DNA from 3 places in the Citrobacter sp. Marseille-Q6884 genome. Region 2 is predicted to be linked to each of the others. Evidence: predicted binding sites of a transcription regulator. Region 2 holds the regulator's gene; each other region holds the start of a gene.
What was found. Region 2 encodes LexA, which represses DNA repair genes until DNA is damaged. Its sites were predicted from a motif close to TNCTGTATGTACATACAGNA; they were not measured.
Positions count from the first base shown of each region.

Region 1: the regulator LexA is predicted to act here: its motif matches at 1,736-1,755, upstream of sulA (SOS-induced cell division inhibitor SulA).
Region 3: the regulator LexA is predicted to act here: its motif matches at 2,066-2,085, upstream of metR (HTH-type transcriptional regulator MetR).

Region 1 is NZ_CAMDRE010000002.1:584,127-591,136, reverse strand. It holds gene yccS (YccS family putative transporter) at 1-968, shown strand, start outside; gene N7268_RS17775 (TfoX/Sxy family DNA transformation protein) at 946-1,560, opposite strand; gene sulA (SOS-induced cell division inhibitor SulA) at 1,777-2,286, shown strand; gene ompA (porin OmpA) at 2,642-3,706, shown strand; gene matP (macrodomain Ter protein MatP) at 3,807-4,259, opposite strand; gene N7268_RS17755 (Lon protease family protein) at 4,445-6,205, shown strand; gene fabA (bifunctional 3-hydroxydecanoyl-ACP dehydratase/trans-2-decenoyl-ACP isomerase) at 6,274-6,792, shown strand; gene rmf (ribosome modulation factor) at 6,904-7,010, opposite strand, start outside.
Region 2 is NZ_CAMDRE010000001.1:1,444,948-1,451,957, reverse strand. It holds gene N7268_RS06895 (quinone oxidoreductase) at 1-938, shown strand, start outside; gene pspG (envelope stress response protein PspG) at 1,175-1,417, opposite strand; gene dusA (tRNA dihydrouridine(20/20a) synthase DusA) at 1,550-2,548, opposite strand; partial or broken gene N7268_RS06880 (cupin domain-containing protein) at 2,655-3,142, opposite strand; gene zur (zinc uptake transcriptional repressor Zur) at 3,258-3,776, shown strand; gene N7268_RS06870 (CsbD family protein) at 3,821-4,030, opposite strand; gene dinF (MATE family efflux transporter DinF) at 4,165-5,484, opposite strand; gene lexA (transcriptional repressor LexA) at 5,649-6,257, opposite strand; gene N7268_RS06855 (diacylglycerol kinase) at 6,367-6,735, opposite strand; gene plsB (glycerol-3-phosphate 1-O-acyltransferase PlsB) at 6,907-7,010, shown strand, end outside.
Region 3 is NZ_CAMDRE010000001.1:1,212,100-1,219,109, forward strand. It holds gene yigL (sugar/pyridoxal phosphate phosphatase YigL) at 1-213, shown strand, start outside; gene N7268_RS05805 (carboxylate/amino acid/amine transporter) at 294-1,193, shown strand; gene metR (HTH-type transcriptional regulator MetR) at 1,081-2,034, opposite strand; gene metE (5-methyltetrahydropteroyltriglutamate--homocysteine S-methyltransferase) at 2,283-4,544, shown strand; gene N7268_RS05820 (dienelactone hydrolase family protein) at 4,596-5,420, opposite strand; gene udp (uridine phosphorylase) at 5,686-6,447, shown strand; gene N7268_RS05830 (CZB domain-containing protein) at 6,520-6,957, opposite strand.

The DNA.
Region 1 (7,010 bases), on a different contig from region 2:
GCATGTCGCTGGTGCTCTGCGTGGGTTACGCCATTATTCAGATCACGGGGATGAACCATGGGTACTGGATCCTGCTCACCAGTCTGTTTGTGTGTCAGCCTAACTACAACGCAACCCGACATCGTCTGGCGCTGAGGATTATCGGCACATTAGTGGGGATAGCCATTGGGTTGCCAATCCTGTGGTTCGTTCCCTCACTGGAAGGTCAGTTGATATTATTAGTGATTACCGGCGTGCTCTTTTTTGCCTTCCGCAACGTCCAGTATGCGCATGCCACGATGTTTATTACCCTGCTGGTCTTACTGTGCTTTAACCTGCTTGGCGAAGGTTTTGAGGTGGCTCTACCGCGCGTCATCGATACGCTGATCGGTTGTGCAATCGCCTGGGCCGCCGTCAGTTTTATCTGGCCTGACTGGCGTTTTCGTAACCTGCCGCGCGTCATTGAACGTGCAACGGATGCTAACTGTCGCTACCTCGACGCCATTCTCGAACAATATCATCAGGGACGAGATAACCGGCTGGCATACCGGATTGCCCGTCGCGACGCTCATAATCGTGATGCAGAACTGGCATCCGTGGTGTCGAATATGTCCAGTGAACCTGATGTGACGGCTCAAACGCGTGAAATCGCATTCCGTTTACTGTGCCTCAACCATACCTTTACCAGCTATATTTCGGCCCTGGGCGCCCACCGGGAGCAACTGACCAACCCGGAAGTTCTGGCATTGCTGGATGATGCCGTCTGCTATGTTGATGATGCGCTTCACCATCAACTCGCTGACGAGCAGCGCGTATATCAGGCTCTTGAGGGACTGAAAAAGCGAATTCAACATCTTGAACCGCGCCCGGACAGTAAAGAACCGCTGGTCGTACAGCAAGTTGGATTATTGATTGCATTGCTGCCAGAAATCAGACGGTTGCAGCAGCAAATCGCCGCGTCGCCGTCTAATAACCCGGTTCAGGCATAAGCGAACTCACCCATTCAACCAGCTCCTGGCGACGGACTGCCGGGAGCGCCGCTTCATGCACGCCGCTGATCGCCCCTTCGAGGGCAAAGAGTATTTTCACCGTCAGAGATGGATTACTTTGTCGAAGCTTCAGCCAGCACATCCTGGCACCCAGCACGCGCAACGTGCTTTCATCTTTAATACCGGCCTCATTCAGCAGAGACTCCAGGTGATACGTCATGTTCGGTAATTCGCGCAAGCGATGATGCGCAAAACGACTCTGCTTTTCTTTCACTGCCGCATCCAGCGAATACTGAGATAACGACAGCAACTGCGTCTGGTTTCGCCATAGCGCATCATTCACCTGGTAATAATTGAGTATGACCGGCCGCCCTCGCTTCATAAACGTCAGCCAGACAGGTGAATGCTTTACACAGTACTGTACGCTCTGCTCACAAGCCCGAAGGTATAGCTCACCGCTGGCGACCATTGCGAAGACCGTATCCCCAACCGTCAGACTGTAGCTGCCAAACAATGAGCGATAGTGAATGGTCCCCAACGATGCCAAATATTCTTGCGATTTATAGATCCTGTCATAGGAAAGTTTCTTCATAAAAATCCTTTTAAATCATAACGTAAAAGAATACTTCGTAATAACGGATCCGTTAATGACGAAAATAGGCAACTTAGTGTTGTGGGGCAAGATGAATTTTATTTTTCCCGTGACGGCGACTAAAAATTGCGAGACTGTTTCCGAAAATTAGGTTGATCTTTGTTGGTTGCAGGGTTACTGTATATCCATACAGTAACTCACAGGGCTGGATTGATTATGTACACTTCAGGCTACGCAAATCGCTCTTCGTCGTTCTCTTCCGCATCAAGCAATATTGCGCGCGTCTCTTCTGAGAACGCGACCGCCGGGCTTATTAGTGAAGTTGTCTATCGCGAGGACCAGCCCATGATGACGCAATTACTGCTTTTACCCTTGCTTCAGCAATTGGGTCAGCAATCACGTTGGCAACTCTGGCTCACGCCTCAGCAAAAATTGAGCCGTGAATGGGTTCAATCAGCGGGACTCCCATTGACGAAAGTGATGCAAATCCACCAGCTTTCTCCTTGTCATACGCTGGAGTCAATGGTGCGCGCACTGCGCACAGGCAACTACAGTGTCGTCATCGGCTGGCTGACAGAAGAATTAACGGAAGATGAGCATGCTGAACTGGTGAAAGCAGCAGATGAAGGTAACGCGATGGGATTTATAATGCGTCCTGTCCGTGCACAGGCTCCTGGCGGGAGACACCTTTCTGGTCTAAAAATTCACTCAAATTTGTATCATTGAGTAAAATTAGGATTTTTCCTGGAATTTTTTTTCATGTCTCAATTTGGCTTTGAGCTCTAACGTATTTTTAGTGTGAATGCCTGTCTGAAGCGGTTTTCCGCGTATTTGCAGCACAATAAATCATCCATAAATGTTAAATAGTGTGTATACAAGCCTTTTTTTTTCATATGCCTGACGGAGTTCACACTTGTAAGTTTTCAACTACGTTGTAGACTTTACATCGCCAGGGGTGCTCGGCATAAGCCGCAGATATCGGTAGAGTAACTATTGAACTGGTCCCCGGGTGAAGGATTTAACCGTGTTATCTCTCTGGAGATATTCATGGCGAATTTTGGATGATAACGAGGCGCAAAAAATGAAAAAGACAGCTATCGCAATTGCAGTGGCACTGGCTGGTTTCGCTACCGTGGCGCAGGCCGCTCCGAAAGATAACACCTGGTATGCTGGTGCCAAAATGGGCTGGTCTCAGTTCCATGATGTAGGCAACAACCAGATCAACAACACCGGTCCTACCCACGAAAGCCAACTGGGTGCTGGTGCGTTCGGTGGTTATCAGGTTAACCCGTATGTTGGTTTTGAAATGGGTTACGACTGGTTAGGTCGTATGCCATACAAAGGCTATGCTAACGGTGATGTATCTCAAAACGGCGCTTTCAAAGCTCAGGGCGTTCAGCTGACCGCTAAACTGGGTTACCCAATCACTGACGATCTGGACGTTTATACCCGTCTGGGTGGTATGGTTTGGCGTGCAGACGCTAAAAGCAGCAATGGCTTCAAAGACCACGACACTGGTGTATCCCCAGTATTCGCTGGTGGCGTAGAGTATGCAATTACTCCTGATATCGCTACCCGTCTGGAATACCAGTGGACCAACAACATCGGTGACGCGAACACCGTTGGTGGTCGTCCAGATAACGGCCTGCTGAGCGTAGGTGTTTCCTACCGTTTCGGCCAGCAGGAAGAAGCAGCTCCGGTAGTTGCTCCGGCTCCGGCTCCGGCTCCAGAAGTACAGACCAAACACTTCACTCTGAAGTCTGACGTTCTGTTCAACTTCAACAAAGCAACTCTGAAACCAGAAGGCCAGCAGGCTCTGGATCAGATGTACAGCCAGCTGAGCAACCTGGATCCGAAAGACGGTTCCGTAGTGGTTCTGGGCTTCACTGACCGCATCGGTTCTGACGCTTACAACCAGGGTCTGTCCGAGAAACGTGCTCAGTCCGTTGTTGATTACCTGATCTCTAAAGGTATTCCTTCTGACAAAATCTCCGCACGTGGTATGGGCGAATCCAACCCGGTTACCGGCAACACCTGTGACAACGTGAAAGCTCGCGCTGCACTGATCGACTGCCTGGCCCCGGATCGTCGCGTTGAGATCGAAGTTAAAGGCATCAAAGACGTTGTAACTCAGCCTCAGGCATAAGTTATCGTCTTATAAAAAAACCCCGCGCTGCGGGGTTTTTTTTCATCTGAATATTGATCTGAACAACGCGGTTTCTCAACATATTACCGCGACTGCTGCCCTATTCTTTTCCCAACAACGCCTGCAAATCTTGTTTCAACGTAGACATTTTGTTCGCGTATTTCTCTTTATGCTCTGCATCCTCAATCAACTGCACTATCGTTTCTGAGAGCGTTTTACCACGTCGCTGCGCAAGACCGGCTAAGCGCTGCCAGACGATAAACTCCAGATCGATTGATTTCTTACGCGTATGCTGATGCTCGGCATTAAAGTGCCGCTTACGCCGCGCCCGTATGGTTTGTTTCATACGATTAAGCAGCGCAGAGTTCATGTGTTTTTCAATCCAGGCATTAACCCGAACCGGTTCATTTTCGAGGGTTAGCAACAAATCAACGGCTTCTTCGGCAGCGCTGGCTTCCACGTAACGGGTGATCAATTCCCCCTCACGATGCTTCTTCACCAGATACTTCCATTTCCAGCCGCTTTCAAGGTTTTCAAGTTGTTGATATTTCATTGCGATCTCAATGTTACCGTGTAACTCTTATCAGAATATCAGCTTTTTGAGCATCTGAAGAAAAGAATATCCAGCCTGTGAACTGTCGCGCGCCATCGCATCCGTTTCGTGGTGCTTTCCGCGTGTGCAGTGCTGGCGGTTACGGTATAATCTCGTTTTTTACAACAGACTAAAAAACATCAACTTTGACCATTACGAAACTTGCATGGCGTGATCTGGTTCCTGATACCGACAGTTATCAGGAAATATTTGCACAGCCCCACGTCACTGACGAAACTGACACCTTACTCAGTGATACTCAACCACGTTTACAATTTGCGCTAGAGCAGCTTCTTCAGCACTGGACGACATCCTCGTTTATGCTGGTTAAAGCGCCGGAAGAGCTTGAGTATCTCAATCTTATTTCAACGGCTGCGCGCGCGTTGCACATGGATGCCGGAAACCTGACCGGAGGTCATTACGAGATCTCTGGTCACACCATCCGTTACCGTACAGCAGAGAAAGCAGAAGACAATTTTGCGACGTTAACTCAGGTGGTAAATGCTGACTGGGTTGAAGCCGAACAACTGTTTGGCTGTTTGCGTCAGTTCAATGGCGAAATTACGCTGCAACCGGGGCTGGTGCATCAGGCTAACGGCGGTGTGCTTGTTATCTCATTACGCACCCTTCTGGCTCAACCACTCCTGTGGATGCGACTGAAAGCCATTGTCAGCCACGAGCGATTTGACTGGGTTGCCTTTGATGAGTCTCGTCCGCTTCCTGTCTCCGTGCCTTCTATGCCGCTTAAACTGAAAGTGGTGTTAGTCGGTGAGCGGGAATCGCTGGCAGACTTCCAGGAAATGGAGCCCGAACTGGCAGAACAGGCCATTTACAGCGAGTTTGAAGATAACCTGCAAATAGTCGATGCTGAAACAATGACGCAATGGTGTCAGTGGGTGACGCATACCGCCAGACGCAACACGCTGCCGTATCCCGCGCCAGATGCCTGGCCAGTATTGATCCGTGAGGCCGTGCGCTACACTGGCGAGCAAGACACATTGCCGCTAAACCCGTTGTGGATCACCCGACAACTCAAAGAAGTTGCGCCATTGTGCGAGAGCGAAACCTGCAATGCCGAGCAGTTCAGTTTGATGCTTGCGCAACGTGAATGGCGAGAAGGTTTCCTCGCCGAACGTATGCAGGATGAGATCCTGCAAGAGCAGATTCTTATCGAAACTGAAGGTGAGCGTGTTGGCCAAATCAACGCCCTGTCGGTGATTGAATTTCCGGGTCACCCGCGTGCGTTTGGCGAACCTTCTCGCATTAGCTGCGTCGTGCACATTGGCGATGGCGAATTTACGGATATCGAGCGTAAAGCTGAGCTGGGCGGAAATATTCATGCCAAAGGCATGATGATTATGCAGGCATTCCTGATGTCGGAACTGCAGCTTGAACAGCAGATCCCCTTCTCAGCCTCACTGACTTTCGAGCAATCTTATAGCGAAGTGGACGGCGACAGTGCATCAATGGCGGAACTGTGCGCCTTGATAAGCGCCCTTGCGGATGTCCCGGTTAATCAAAGTATCGCCATTACCGGCTCTGTCGATCAGTTCGGTCGTGCACAACCTGTTGGCGGCTTGAATGAGAAAATCGAAGGCTTCTTTACCATCTGCCAGCAACGCGAACTCACGGGTACACAGGGCGTCATTATTCCTGCAGCCAACGTCAGACACCTGAGTCTGCAGCCCGCGTTGTTACAGGCCGTTGAGGAAGAAAAATTCACTATCTGGGCAGTGGACGATGTGACCGATGCGCTGCCATTATTGTTAAATCTGGTGTGGGACGGTGAAGGCCAGACAACGCTGATGCAAACTATCCAGGAGCGTATTGCTACCGCAACGCAACAGGAAGGTCGTCACCGTTTTCCATGGCCGCTACGTTGGCTGAACGCCATTATTCCGAACTGATCGGACTTGTTCAGCGTACACGTGTTAGCTATCCTGCGTGCTTCAATAAAATAAGGCTTACAGAGAACATGGTAGATAAACGCGAATCCTATACAAAAGAAGACCTTCTTGCCTCTGGTCGCGGTGAACTGTTCGGCGCAAAAGGCCCACAACTGCCTGCGCCAAGCATGCTGATGATGGACCGTGTCATCAAGATGACCGAAACCGGCGGCAACTTTGACAAAGGTTATGTTGAAGCTGAACTGGATATCAACCCGGACCTTTGGTTCTTCGGATGCCACTTTATTGGCGATCCGGTGATGCCTGGTTGCCTGGGTCTGGACGCCATGTGGCAGCTGGTTGGATTCTACCTCGGCTGGTTGGGCGGCGAAGGTAAAGGCCGTGCATTGGGCGTAGGTGAAGTGAAATTCACCGGCCAGGTTCTGCCGACGGCGAAGAAAGTGACTTACCGTATTCACTTCAAACGCATCGTTAACCGCCGCCTGATCATGGGCCTGGCTGATGGTGAAGTGCTGGTTGATGGTCGTCTGATCTATACCGCCAATGATCTGAAAGTGGGCCTTTTCCAGGATACTTCAGCGTTCTAATCCAGGAGCGCGTAGAACATCTGATGATGATGATGTGATTGCGTCTTATCAGGTCTACAAAAAGGCGAAACCTCCGCACTGCGGAGGTTTCTTTTATCTAAAGAGACAGAATCAGGCCATTAAAACCCTATCCCCCATGGCTTCTCGCCAGCCTCCCAGCCAGTATGACCTCTGATTCAGCGTCTGATAGGGACACATTTCTTTTGAGCGTCCGGCAA
Region 2 (7,010 bases):
TAAAGACGGTTGAATTTACGCCGATTGACCCGGCAGAGCATGAAATCCAGGTCGAGAACAAAGCGATCGGCATCAATTATATCGACACCTACATCCGTAGCGGGCTGTATCCGCCGCCTGCTTTACCCAGTGGTCTGGGCACCGAAGCGGCTGGCGTCGTCAGCAAAGTCGGCAGCGGCGTCACGCACATTAACGTCGGCGATCGCGTGGTCTATGCACAGTCTGCTCTCGGCGCTTACAGTTCAGTGCATAACGTTCCTGCCGAAAAAGCGGCCATCCTGCCCAATGCCATTTCGTTCGAACAAGCCGCCGCCTCCTTCCTGAAAGGGTTAACCGTATTTTATCTGTTACGCAAAACCTATGAGATCCAACCGGGTGAACCGTTCTTGTTCCACGCGGCGGCGGGCGGTGTCGGTTTGATTGCCTGCCAGTGGGCAAAAGCGCTGGGGGCAAAGTTGATTGGTACCGTCGGCAATGCACAAAAGGCGCAAATTGCTTTACAGGCCGGGGCCTGGCAAGTGATTAACTACCGGGAAGAGAACATTGTTGAGCGAGTGAAAGAGATTACCGGCGGTAAAAAAGTGCGGGTGGTTTATGACTCCGTGGGCAAAGACACCTGGGAGGCCTCGCTGGATTGTCTGCAACGCCGGGGGCTGATGGTCAGTTTCGGCAACGCTTCCGGGCCCGTGGCCGGCGTAAACTTAGGTATTCTGAACCAGAAAGGTTCGCTGTATGTGACGCGTCCTTCTCTTCAGGGTTACATCACCAATCGCAACGAATTGGCAGAAGCCAGTAACGAGCTGTTCTCACTGATTGCCAGCGGCGTGATTAAAGTCGATGTGGCGCAAGGACAGACGTTTGCGCTGAAAGACGCGCAGCGGGCGCATGAAGTACTGGAGAGTCGTGCAACGCAGGGGTCGAGTTTGCTGATCCCGTGATTCACAGCGCCGACGTCCCCAAACGCATTCAAGCAGCCAGTGCACCTGCGGTGTGAATGATGGCGGGGGAGAAAGAATTAGGGCTTCCCGCAGGAAGCCCTTTCTTTTTTTAGTTCGGCTGTATGTAGGGTACAGCTCGATGAATTCGTTAACGGCGCAATAGTGACAGATTTGATAATCAATTCCTATTTGGTTCTAAAGGCAAAGTTGCATGTTGTGACGAACCGCTCAATACCTTAGTAAAACCGGCGGTTATTGCGCTGATACTGTGGGACTTTTGGCGATTTTATCGCCTTGATTACCCACACCACCGCCACGGCCAGGAGCAGCCAGGGTAATAACTTAATCATTAACGCAAACAGTCCGCCTAAAAACATCACTGCGGTGGCCACCATTAATGCGGCCAGTACCCCCAACAGTGATACGCCGGTGACCATCAGCATGATAAAAAAACCAATGACAAAAAGTAGTTCCAGCATGATGCTCTCCCATAATGAATGCTGCTCACATCATTACAAAAACCATGCCAAAATTAATTCATTGATTTATAAACAAAACGCTCCGCGACAGTGCGCAGAGCGTGGTGAAATTGACTAACTTTTAGTGAGAAATTAACGCTTATCTGCAACGAGCTTCAGTGCATGTTCCAGCACGTTAATATCAGCCCCGGCTTTATGCGCATTTTCGCTCAGGTAACGACGCCACTGACGAGCCCCAGGGATCCCCTGAAACAGTCCAAGCATATGGCGGGTAATGTGCCCCAGATACGCACCCTGGCTCAGTTCACGCTCAATATACGGATACATGGCACGCACCACGGCAACAGGATCGGCATCGGCAGTCGCTGCCGCAAAAATTTCGCGGTCCACAGACGCCAGAATGCCGGGGTTTTGATAGGCTTCACGCCCTACCATTACGCCATCCATATGTTGCAGATGAATTTTCGCTTCTTCCAACGATTTAATGCCGCCGTTGATCGACATCGTCAGATGCGGGAAATCGCGTTTCAACTGATACACACGGGCATAATCCAGCGGCGGGATCTCGCGGTTTTCTTTCGGGCTTAGCCCGGAAAGCCAGGCCTTACGAGCATGGATGATAAACATCTCACACTCCCCTTTTCCGGAGACCGTATTGATGAAATCACACAAAAATTCGTAGCTGTCCTGATCATCGATACCAATACGGGTTTTGACGGTGACCGGGATCGACACCACATCACGCATCGCTTTGACGCAGTCAGCGACCAGTTGCGCATTGCCCATCAGGCAGGCGCCGAACATACCATTCTGTACGCGGTCCGAAGGGCAGCCCACATTGAGGTTGATCTCATCATAGCCACGCGCTTCGGCCAGCTTCGCACATTGTGCCAGCGCAGCGGGATCGCTACCGCCTAACTGAAGTGCGACCGGATGCTCCTCTTCGCTGTACGCCAGATAATCGCCTTTGCCATGAATAATTGCCCCGGTGGTCACCATTTCGGTGTAGAGCAACGTTTGGCTGGAGAGTAAGCGCAAGAAGTAGCGGCAATGTCTGTCCGTCCAGTCGAGCATCGGCGCGATTGAAAAACGATGAGCAGGAAAAGCGGTAGACTGAGATTCAGGCAGCATGGCGAATAATCAAGCATCCGGTTAAAAAAGGGGCGCTACTATAGCACAGACCGTGACGATAGTGCGTCACCTCGTCGCGGATACCCACTACCTCCTCCAGAAAACGCTACTTCCGCCCCGGTTTACCGTCATGCGAGCCAAAAAACTGCGGCGGATGGTCAACCCAACGATCCTCACGTGTCGCCGCATAGACCGGATTCAGCGGGTAGTAGATACGATTGTCTTTTTTGTTCGCTTCACCGACGACCAGCAGGCGCACCTCTTCACTGGTATTGTTGATAAACGTGTGGCACACGCCGGTTCCTGCCGGAAAACCCACGCTGTCTCCGGGCTCCAGCTTCCATAAATAACCGTTAATCCAGGCCTCAGGATAACCTTCCAGCACGTAGATAAACTCTTCTTCATCGCTTTCAGCATGCGGATACGAAGTGCGGCGACCGGGCGGCAATCGTTCGTGGTGAATACCGAGTCGTCTTAACCCCAGCTTGCGGGCAAGCGGCGCGCCAATCGAAAAAAGCTCATTGCTATCGGGATACGTAGAGTCATCGGCCCCCTCCACGTCACGCCAGTGGCGAATACAATAGGTCTTTTCATTTTTATTTTCCAGTATTGCGATGCGTCAGGTATAGCACACGGCGGGGGATCTCGGCGTTTTAAGCAGAATATGATAAAGTAATGAATCACCCTTCCATGTAAATCGAGGCGTCAAATGGACAAAACCACCACGCAAGAGCTATTAGCCCAGGCTGAAAAACTCTGTGCGCAACGTAATGTGCGGCTCACACCGCAACGCCTCGAAGTGCTGCGTCTGATGAGTCTCCAGGAAGGTGCTATCAGCGCTTATGATCTGCTTGATCTGCTGCGGGAAACCGAGCCGCAGGCCAAACCGCCTACGGTTTATCGTGCGCTCGATTTCTTACTGGAACAAGGTTTCGTGCACAAGGTGGAATCCACCAACAGTTATGTCCTTTGCCATTTGTTCGATCAGCCGACCCACAGCTCAGCCATGTTCATTTGCGACCGTTGTGGCGTAGTAAAAGAAGAGTGTGCCGAAGGCGTGGAAGACATTATGCATACGCTGGCAGCCAAAATGGGATTTGCCCTGCGTCATAACGTCATTGAAGCACATGGGCTCTGTCCGGTTTGTGTGGAAGTAGAATCATGTCGCCACCCGGGCGAATGCCAGCATGACCACTCTATTCAGGTGAAGAAGAAAGTCGGGCGTTAAGCGGGGGAGCGTACATCCTTGTACTCTCAGACGGGAGGGATTAATTACCAGCGGTAATCGTTGCGTTTTTCCCAGCTATCGACCTCTTTCTCCGCCTGATCTTTCGCATATCCATAACGTTCCTGGATTTTACCTACCAGTTGGTCGCGTTTACCTTCAATGACCGTCATATCATCATCGGTCAGTTTGCCCCATTGCTCTTTCACTTTACCTTTCAACTGTTTCCAGTTACCACCGACTTCGTCTTTATTCATCATCAAGTCCTCATCGTTAGGTTGTGAATAGCGAGAGTGCTAAGCCCAGACACATGATGTTTTGCTGAGCGTGAGAATAAGTGTAGTCGGTGATTCCGGGAATTATTTACTATTCAGAATTTTTAACCGTCCCGTCAGGCAAACCAGGTGCCATTACGCCAGTGACGCCGCCAGATGAAAGCCAGTGAAAGTCCACGCAGCGCCAGGAATACGGCCAGTGCAAGCCATAAACCGTGGTTTCCCAGTAACGGTAACGCCAGTAACGTTAAGGCAAACCCCGCCGCTGCAACAGCCATGCTGTTACGCATTTCGGCTGCTCGCGTTGCACCAATAAACATACCGTCCAGCAGATAACACCAGACGCCCACCAGCGGTAAAATAACCTGCCAGATAAGATAGCGATCGGCCAGTAGCTGAATCTGAGGCAGTGAGGTCAATAGCGCGATAATGTGTTCGCCGAACAGGGCATACATCAACGAAAACAGTATTGCCACAATCCCCGACTGACGACAGGCCGCCCGCCAGACATCCAGTAACTGACTGCCATCTCGCGCGCCATAAGCCTGACCGGAGTGTGCTTCCACTGCATAGGCAAACCCGTCCAGCGCATAGGCGGTGAACGTCAGCAGTGTCATCAGCACGGCATTGACCGCAATAATCTCGCCACCAAGACGCGCGCCCAGCACCGTGATGGCACCAAAGCAGAGTTGCAGTAGCAACGAGCGCAGCATGATGTCGCGGTTAAGCGCCAGCAGACGGCGAAAGTTGCCGCGCCAGGCAAGCTTCAACATCGCCAGCGAGACGCCACGGAGGTGGAGTACCTTACGCACCATCAGCAGGCCAATCAGCAACGTGGCATATTCGGCAATCACCGTCGCCAGCGCAGCGCCCTGGACGTTCATGTGCAGACCCATCACCAGCCATACATCGAGTACAATGTTGAGAATATTACCGACAATCAGCAGGATAACCGGCGCACGTGCGTACTGGACGCCCAGTAACCAACCGAGTAGCACCAGATTTGCCAGCGAGGCGGGCGCACTGAGCCAACGGATTTCCAGGAAGCGGCGAGCCTGTTCCAGAACGGCCTCGCTACCACCAACGATGTGCAGCGCCAGATCGATAATTGGCGTACGAAACAGCGCGATCGCCGCCCCGGCGCCCAACGCCAAAATGAGCGGTTGTACCAATGCTCGCGCCAGCGCCTGCGGATTTTTCGCGCCGAACGCCTGGGCGGTTAGCCCGGTGGTACTCATGCGTAAAAAGAGCAGCAGCATAAAGAGAAAACTGGTCGCAGTCGCACCGACGGCGACACCGCCAAGATAGACAGAACTCTCCAGATGACCAATCACCGCAGTGTCCACCAGCCCCAGCAGGGGAACGGTGATGTTGGAGAAAATCATCGGTAAGGCGAGGCGCCAGAGAGCTTTGTCGGAAGAGGTAAAGAAAGGCATGCGGGAAAGCCTGAGAAGGAGTTAGAAAAAAGACGTGAGATTGCCAGATGACGGCGTAAATGCCCTATCCCGGCGTTTTTCATGTTTCACAGGCCCGATAAGCGTCGCGTCATCGGGCATGTTGCCGGATAGCGGCGTAAACGCCCGATCCGGCCTGCAGAAAATTACAACCATTCACCGTTACGAATAACGCCAACCGCCAGCCCTTCAATGGTGAAGCTTTGCTCGCGCAGGTCAACGACGATAGGTTTGAACTCGCTATTTTCAGGCAGTAATTCAACTTTATTGCCTTGCTTTTTCAGCCGCTTAACCGTCACTTCATCGTCAATACGCGCGACAACCACCTGGCCATTACGCACATCCTGGGTTTTATGCACAGCCAGTAAATCGCCATCCATAATCCCGATATCTTTCATCGACATCCCACTGACGCGCAGCAGAAAATCGGCGTTCGGTTTGAACAGTGAAGGATCAACCTGGTAATGGCCTTCGATGTGCTGCTGTGCCAGAAGCGGTTCACCCGCCGCAACACGACCGACAAGCGGTAATCCCTCTTCTTCTTCCTGCAGCAGGCGAATACCACGCGATGCACCAGAAACGATTTCCAACACACCTTTACGCGCCAGCGCTTTAAGATGTTCTTCAGCCGCATTTGGGGAACGGAACCCCAAACGCTGCGCGATCTCCGCACGCGTCGGTGGCATACCTGTCTGGCTGATGTGATCCCGAATGAGATCAAACACCTCTTGCTGCCTGGCCGTTAACGCTTTCATTCCGCCCCCTGGGTGTATATACAGTTATGCTGTGAGTATATACAGCTAAAGGTGATTTTGGAACCGCAAACTGCACAAAAAACAGGAGATTTGTGAAGTTTTGGAATCCTTATCGAAAATGTGACCACAACAGGATGCCCCAGGTGATCAGGGCGACAAAAATAGACAGCAGCACCGCTGCCGACCCCATATCTTTCGCCCGACCAGAAAGCTCATGGTATTCAGAGCCAATACGGTCAACCACCGCTTCGATAGCGCTATTCAGAATTTCAACGATCATCACCAGCATCACCGAACCAATCAGCAGCACGCGGGTAATGGCGTCAACATCCAGCCAGCAGGCGATTGCAACGCCCAGCAGGACGGCAACGCTTTCCTGGCGAAACGCGGCTTCATTGATCCAGGCGGCGCGAAAACCTTTCCAGGAATAGCCCGCTGCTTTGATAATTCGAGTGAATCCAGTGGTATTATTAGCCATCAAAAGAACCTTTTTACATTATTAGCGTCAATGTCGTTGTACCGTTTGCCTTTTTATTTCAGGGTGGATACAACGCAGCGCGAAGTATGACGGGATACACCAGAAATTCACTAAACTTTCTGATATCCTTGCAGCGCATTTGCATTATTAACCAGAGGCTTTACATCGTTTATGTCCGGCTGGCCAAGAATTTACTACAAATTACTGAATTTACCATTAAGCGTACTGGTAAAAAGCAAGTCTATTCCGGCGGATCCCGCTCCGGAATTGGGGCT
Region 3 (7,010 bases), 230 kb from region 2:
GCGGTGGCGAAGGCGATGGGGTATAGCCTGCAGGACTGCATTGCTTTCGGCGACGGTATGAACGACGCCGAAATGCTCTCTATGGCAGGAAAGGGATGCATCATGGGCAATGCGCACCAGCGTCTGAAAGATCTGCACCCGGAACTGGACGTGATCGGTCTCAACGCTGACGATGCTGTGCCGCACTATTTGCGTGAGCTTTTTTTACAGTAATGCCGTTGTCTATTAGTTGACCAGTTGTCAACTGCAATCTTCGCTACAATGGGTGTACCTTCTGTTAAGAGACATCCATTGTGGCGTTACTCATCATTACCACAATTCTGTGGGCCTTTTCTTTTAGCCTGTTTGGCGAGTACCTTGCTGGTCATGTCGATAGCTATTTTGCGGTGCTGGTTCGTGTTGGGCTGGCGGCGCTGGTATTTTTACCGTTTCTGCGTACCCGTGGACACAGCGTAAAAACAATCGGTCTGTATATGCTGGTGGGAGCCATGCAGCTTGGCATCATGTATATGCTGAGTTTCCGTGCCTATCTCTACCTGACAGTCTCAGAACTGCTGTTATTTACCGTCCTGACTCCGCTCTACATTACGCTGATTTATGACCTGATGAGCCGACGCCGTTTACGCTGGAGCTACGCTTTCAGCGCACTGCTGGCGGTGATTGGCGCAGGGATTATTCGTTACGATCAGGTGACCAGCCATTTTTGGACCGGTCTGCTGCTGGTGCAGCTTTCCAACCTTAGCTTTGCTATCGGCATGGTGGGGTACAAACGCCTGATGGAAACGCGCCCGATGCCGCAACACAACGCATTTGCCTGGTTCTATATGGGGGCGTTGCTGGTGGCGATTGTTGCCTGGTTCATGCTGGGGAACGCGCAAAAAATGCCGGAAACCACGCTACAGTGGAGTATCCTGGTGTTTCTTGGCGTGGCAGCATCCGGCATTGGTTACTTTATGTGGAACTACGGCGCGACACAGGTGGACGCGGGCACGCTGGGCATCATGAACAATATGCATGTGCCTGCGGGACTGTTGGTTAACCTGGCTATCTGGCATCAACAGCCTCACTGGCCAAGCTTCATCATTGGCGCGGCTGTGATAGTGGCCTCACTGTGGGTGCATCGAAAGTGGGTCGCTCCGCACTCCGCACAAATGGCAGGTGATCGCAGGCGTGGTTCCGCGCTGAGCGAATAAACGCTTCTGTGACCGACTGACGTTGCTCGCCGTCGCGCACGGCCGCGTACAATCGGCTCCATAATCCTTCTCCCAGGGTCTTGGTGACGACCAGACCCTGGCGCTCAAAACTCTCCACGACCCAATGCGGCAGGGCGGCAATACCCATTCTGGCGGCAACCATCTGAATCAATAGCAGCGTGTTATCTACGCTTTTCAACGACGGGCTAACGCCTGCAGGTTGCAGGAAATGTCGCCAGACATCCAGCCGACTGCGCTGTACCGGATAAATGAGCAGCGTTTCGCTGGCCAAATCTTCCGGCGTTATCTGCGTTTTGCTGGCCAGCGGATGATCGGGCGCCAGGACCAGGCGGACTTCAAAATCGAACATCGGCGAATAGTGCAGGCCGCTGCGCGGAAGAATGTCGGAGGTTAACACCAGATCCAACTCATCCTGCTGTAGAGCAGGCTGCGGATCGAACGTCACGCCGGATTTAAAATCCATCTCCACCTGTGGCCAATTGGCGCGGAAATTCTCCAGCGCGGGGGTCAGCCATTGAATGCAGCTATGGCATTCGATAGCAATGCGTAACCGGGTTTGCTGCGGTTCGTTGCATGCCTGAAGCGCACGGCCAATCTGCGGCAACACCTGATTGGCCAGCTGAAGCAGAATTTCGCCCTGCGGGGTAAAGCGCAAGGGTTGGCTTTTACGAACGAATAATCGAAAGCCGAGTCGCTGCTCCAGATCGCTGAACTGGTGAGAAAGGGCGGACTGCGTCTGGTGTAGCGTGGCAGCCGCCGCTGCCAGCGAACCACTATTCCGCAACGCTTGCAGCGTTTTCAGGTGTTTAATCTCGATCATGAAAGTCCTTCACTTCGGCATGAACAAATTGCGCTTGAGGAATATACAGTAACTGGCAAATATGGATGTGTAAACATCTGGACGTCCAAAACTCGTCATATTTCGACTTGCAGATGCGTTGGCTTCCTCGCTTACCCCAGTCACTTACGTCAGTAAGCTCCTGGGGATGCGCTGTGTCGCCGCCTTCCTGCAAGCCGAACTATTTAGAGTTTTTGCTTCAGATTCAATAAAATAGGAGAGGAAGAAAAATGACAATATTGAATCACACCCTCGGTTTCCCTCGCGTTGGCCTGCGTCGCGAGTTGAAAAAAGCGCAAGAAAGTTACTGGGCAGGTAATGCCTCCCGTGAAGAACTGCTGGCGACAGGTCGCGAGTTGCGTGCCCGTCACTGGGATCAGCAAAAGCAAGCGGGCATCGACCTGTTACCCGTGGGCGATTTCGCCTGGTACGACCATGTTCTGACCACCAGCCTGCTGTTGGGTAACGTTCCGGCTCGTCATCAGAACAACGATGGATCGGTAGATATCGACACTCTGTTCCGCATTGGGCGTGGCAGCGCACCGACCGGAGAGCCGGCGGCGGCGGCAGAAATGACCAAATGGTTTAACACCAACTATCACTATATGGTGCCGGAATTCACTAAAGGTCAGCAGTTCAAACTGACCTGGACGCAGCTGCTGGATGAAGTCGATGAAGCGCTGGCGCTGGGTCACAAGGTGAAACCGGTACTGCTGGGGCCAGTGACTTACCTGTGGCTGGGTAAAGTGAAAGGGGAGCAGTTTGACCGCCTGAGTCTGTTAAACGATATTCTGCCTGTTTATCAGCAGGTACTGACTGCGCTGGCGAAACGAGGCATTGAGTGGGTGCAGATTGATGAACCCGCGCTGGTGCTGGAACTGCCGCAGGAATGGCTGGACGCTTATCAACCGGCCTATGATGCACTCCAGGGGCAGGTGAAGCTGCTGCTGACGACCTACTTTGAAGGCGTCACGCCAAACCTGGACACCATTACCGCGCTGCCGGTGCAGGGCCTGCACGTTGACCTGGTTCACGGGAAAGATGATGTGGCTGAGTTGCATCAGCGTCTGCCAGCAAACTGGCTGCTTTCAGCCGGTCTGATCAACGGTCGTAACGTCTGGCGTGCCGATCTCACGGAGAAATATGCACAAATTAAGGACATTGTCGGTCTTCGTGATCTATGGGTTGCTTCTTCCTGCTCCCTGCTGCACAGCCCTATCGACCTGAGCGTAGAAACGCGTCTTGATGCTGAAGTGAAGAGCTGGTTTGCCTTCGCGCTGCAAAAATGTGGCGAATTGTCGCTGCTGCGTGATGCGCTGAACAGCGGTAATACCGCGACGCTCGTGGAGTGGAGTGCGCCGATTCAGGCTCGTCGTCATTCAACCCGTGTACACAATGCGGCGGTTGAAAAGCGTCTGGCGGCGATTACGGCGCAGGACAGCCAGCGTGCCAATGCTTATCCCGTTCGTGCAGAAGCTCAGCGTACACGCTTTAATCTGCCGGCATGGCCGACGACCACGATCGGTTCATTCCCACAAACCACCGAAATTCGCGGCCTGCGTCTGGACTTCAAAAAAGGTAATCTCGATGCCGGTAACTACCGCACTGGCATCGCGGAACATATCAAACAGGCGATTGTTGAACAGGAACGTCTGGGTCTGGATGTGCTGGTACACGGCGAAGCCGAGCGTAACGACATGGTGGAATATTTTGGCGAGCATCTGGACGGTTTCGTCTTTACCCAGAACGGTTGGGTACAGAGCTACGGTTCTCGCTGTGTGAAGCCACCGGTGGTTATTGGCGACGTCAGCCGCCCGGAAGCGATCACCGTTGAATGGGCGAAGTACGCGCAGTCGCTGACCGATAAACCGGTTAAAGGCATGCTGACCGGTCCGGTGACCATTCTCTGCTGGTCGTTCCCACGTGAAGATGTGACCCGCGAAACGATCGCAAAACAGATTGCGCTGGCGCTGCGTGATGAAGTCGCGGATCTGGAAGCCGCTGGCATTGGGATTATCCAGATCGATGAACCGGCACTGCGCGAAGGTCTGCCGCTGCGCCGCAGCGACTGGGCAGCATATCTGGAGTGGGGCGTGGAAGCCTTCCGTATTAACGCCGCGGTGGCGAAGGACGAAACCCAGATCCACACGCATATGTGTTACTGCGAGTTCAACGACATCATGGATTCGATAGCCGCGCTGGACGCGGACGTGATCACCATCGAAACCTCACGTTCTGACATGGAGCTACTGGAATCGTTCGAAGAGTTTGATTATCCAAACGAAATCGGACCGGGCGTGTATGACATTCACTCACCAAACGTCCCGAGCGTTGAGTGGATTGAAGCCCTGCTGAAGAAAGCCGAGCAACGCATTCCGGCAGAGCGTCTGTGGGTGAACCCGGACTGTGGCCTGAAAACACGCGGATGGCCGGAAACGCGTGCTGCGTTGGCGAACATGGTCAAAGCCGCGCAGAACCTGCGTCAGGCATAATTTTAGTCAGCCCGGTTAGCACCGGGCTTTTTATTGGTCGGCGGTTTCGTTTCACCCTACCTGCAGTGACTTTTTACTTCCATATTGCGCAAACCACTCCAGCATTCTCTGCCAGCCGTCTTGTGCAGATTCTTCGTGATAACTCGGGCGATAATCGGCGTTAAACGCATGCCCGGCGTCCGGATACACGACGATTTCCGCTTTGGCATTGGCGGCGCGTAATGCCTGACGCATCGTTTCGACAGTGTCCTGCGGGATACTGGTGTCTTGAGCACCGTACAACCCTAAAACCGGCGCGTTCAGATCGGTGGCGATATCGACCGGATGTTTGGGGGAGTTTAGCGTTTTGTCACCAACCAGTTTGCCGTACCACGCTACCGCCGCTTTGAGCTGTGGATTGTGCGCCGCGTACAGCCACGTGATGCGTCCACCCCAACAAAAACCGGTAATCATCAGTCGATGTGCATCACCGCCATTGCGCGAGGCCCAACTGGCAACATGGTCGAGATCGGCCAGCACCTGGGTGTCTGGTACTTTGGCCACCAGTCCGCTCAGCAGCGTCGGGATATCGGCAAAGTCGTTCGGGTCGCCCTCGCGAAAATAGAGTTCGGGGGCGATAGCCAGATATCCCTCAAGCGCCAGTCGACGGCAAACATCACGGATATGTTCATGAAGACCAAATATTTCCTGCACGACGATCACCACAGGCAACGGGCCATCGCTCTGTTTTGGCCGTGCGTGATAGGCGGGCATATCGTCGCCTTGTGAAGGAATTGATGTCACACCCGCAATAATCTCGTTATCCGGGGTGTGAACCGTGGTGGATGCGGGTGGTGATACAGCAGGTGCAAAGCCAGATTGTCGTGTTGTTGTCATGGTATTCTCCGTACCCTTAAATATTCAGCAAAACAGCGCATTGTTAACTATAGACACATGCAACGAACCACATTGCCCTAAACGGTCTATCTTTTGTGCAAGGCTTCGCGATAACGAATGATTAATGTGATGAGTGTCACTTTTTGACGGTAAGTTAATGCAATTGATTTACATCAAGGTGATGGGTGTCACGAAATTATGTTTATGCCTTCGGTAAAGTGTCTTTTTGCTTCTTCTGACAAAACCGATTCACAGAGGAGTTTTTATGTCTAAGTCTGATGTTTTTCATCTCGGCCTCACTAAGAACGATTTACAAGGGGCCCAGCTCGCTATCGTCCCTGGCGACCCGGAGCGTGTGGAAAAGATCGCCGCGCTGATGGATAAGCCGGTCAAGCTGGCATCTCATCGCGAGTTCACTACCTGGCGTGCTGAACTGGATGGTAAAGCCGTGATCGTGTGTTCTACCGGTATCGGCGGCCCGTCCACGTCTATTGCAGTAGAAGAGCTGGCTCAATTGGGCATTCGTACCTTCCTGCGTATCGGTACTACGGGTGCAATTCAGCCGCATATCAATGTTGGCGATGTACTGGTTACCACGGCGTCAGTGCGTCTGGACGGTGCAAGCCTGCATTTTGCACCCATGGAATTCCCGGCTGTTGCGGACTTCGAATGCACCACTGCGCTGGTTGAAGCCGCGAAATCTATCGGTGCGACCACCCACGTTGGCGTTACCGCCTCTTCAGATACGTTCTACCCAGGTCAGGAGCGTTACGACACCTTCTCTGGTCGCGTGGTGAGCCGTTTCAAAGGATCTATGGAAGAGTGGCAGTCTATGGGCGTGATGAACTATGAAATGGAATCCGCTACGCTGCTGACAATGTGCGCAAGCCAGGGCCTGCGTGCAGGCATGGTTGCAGGCGTTATCGTCAACCGCACTCAGCAAGAGATTCCGAACGCAGAGACAATGAAGCAAACGGAAAGCCATGCGGTGAAAATCGTCGTCGAAGCTGCACGCCGTTTACTGTAATCCAACCTAAATATAAAGGGCCTTTTGACAAAGGCCCTTTTGCTCTCTGCTATTGAATAATTAAGCGGTCATCTAACGCTGTGACGCTTCAAGCAACGCGCCTAGCGATAATCCCACTTCTTCAGATAACGGCATGAGTTCGTCGCTCACTGTTGCAAAAGCATCAAGAAAATGCCCTTTTTGGTGCAGGCTGACAATTTTCCCGGCACACTGGTGGAATTTAGCATGCAATACCCGAAAATGGTCGTACTCAGGATATTTGGCCAGCGATGCGCCTTCATTATATATCCATTTTCCGACCTGGCAAACGGCATCGCTTGAAACCTGAGAAACATCGAATTCGCTGCCTCGGTGTTCACGTAAAGCGGTTAACCATCTTTCACGCCAGGCAATATGGTAGGCAATGGCTTCTTCAAGGATGAGTCCGTTCAGGTTCTGTCTTTCTTTAGGAACACCTAATGGAATATCTTCACCCGCTATTCTTTTTTTGATCCATGAACCAAATTCCATAATATTCTCCGTAATCTCTCTATCCGTTGGTTGAGTATCCATGTCTAAAGACA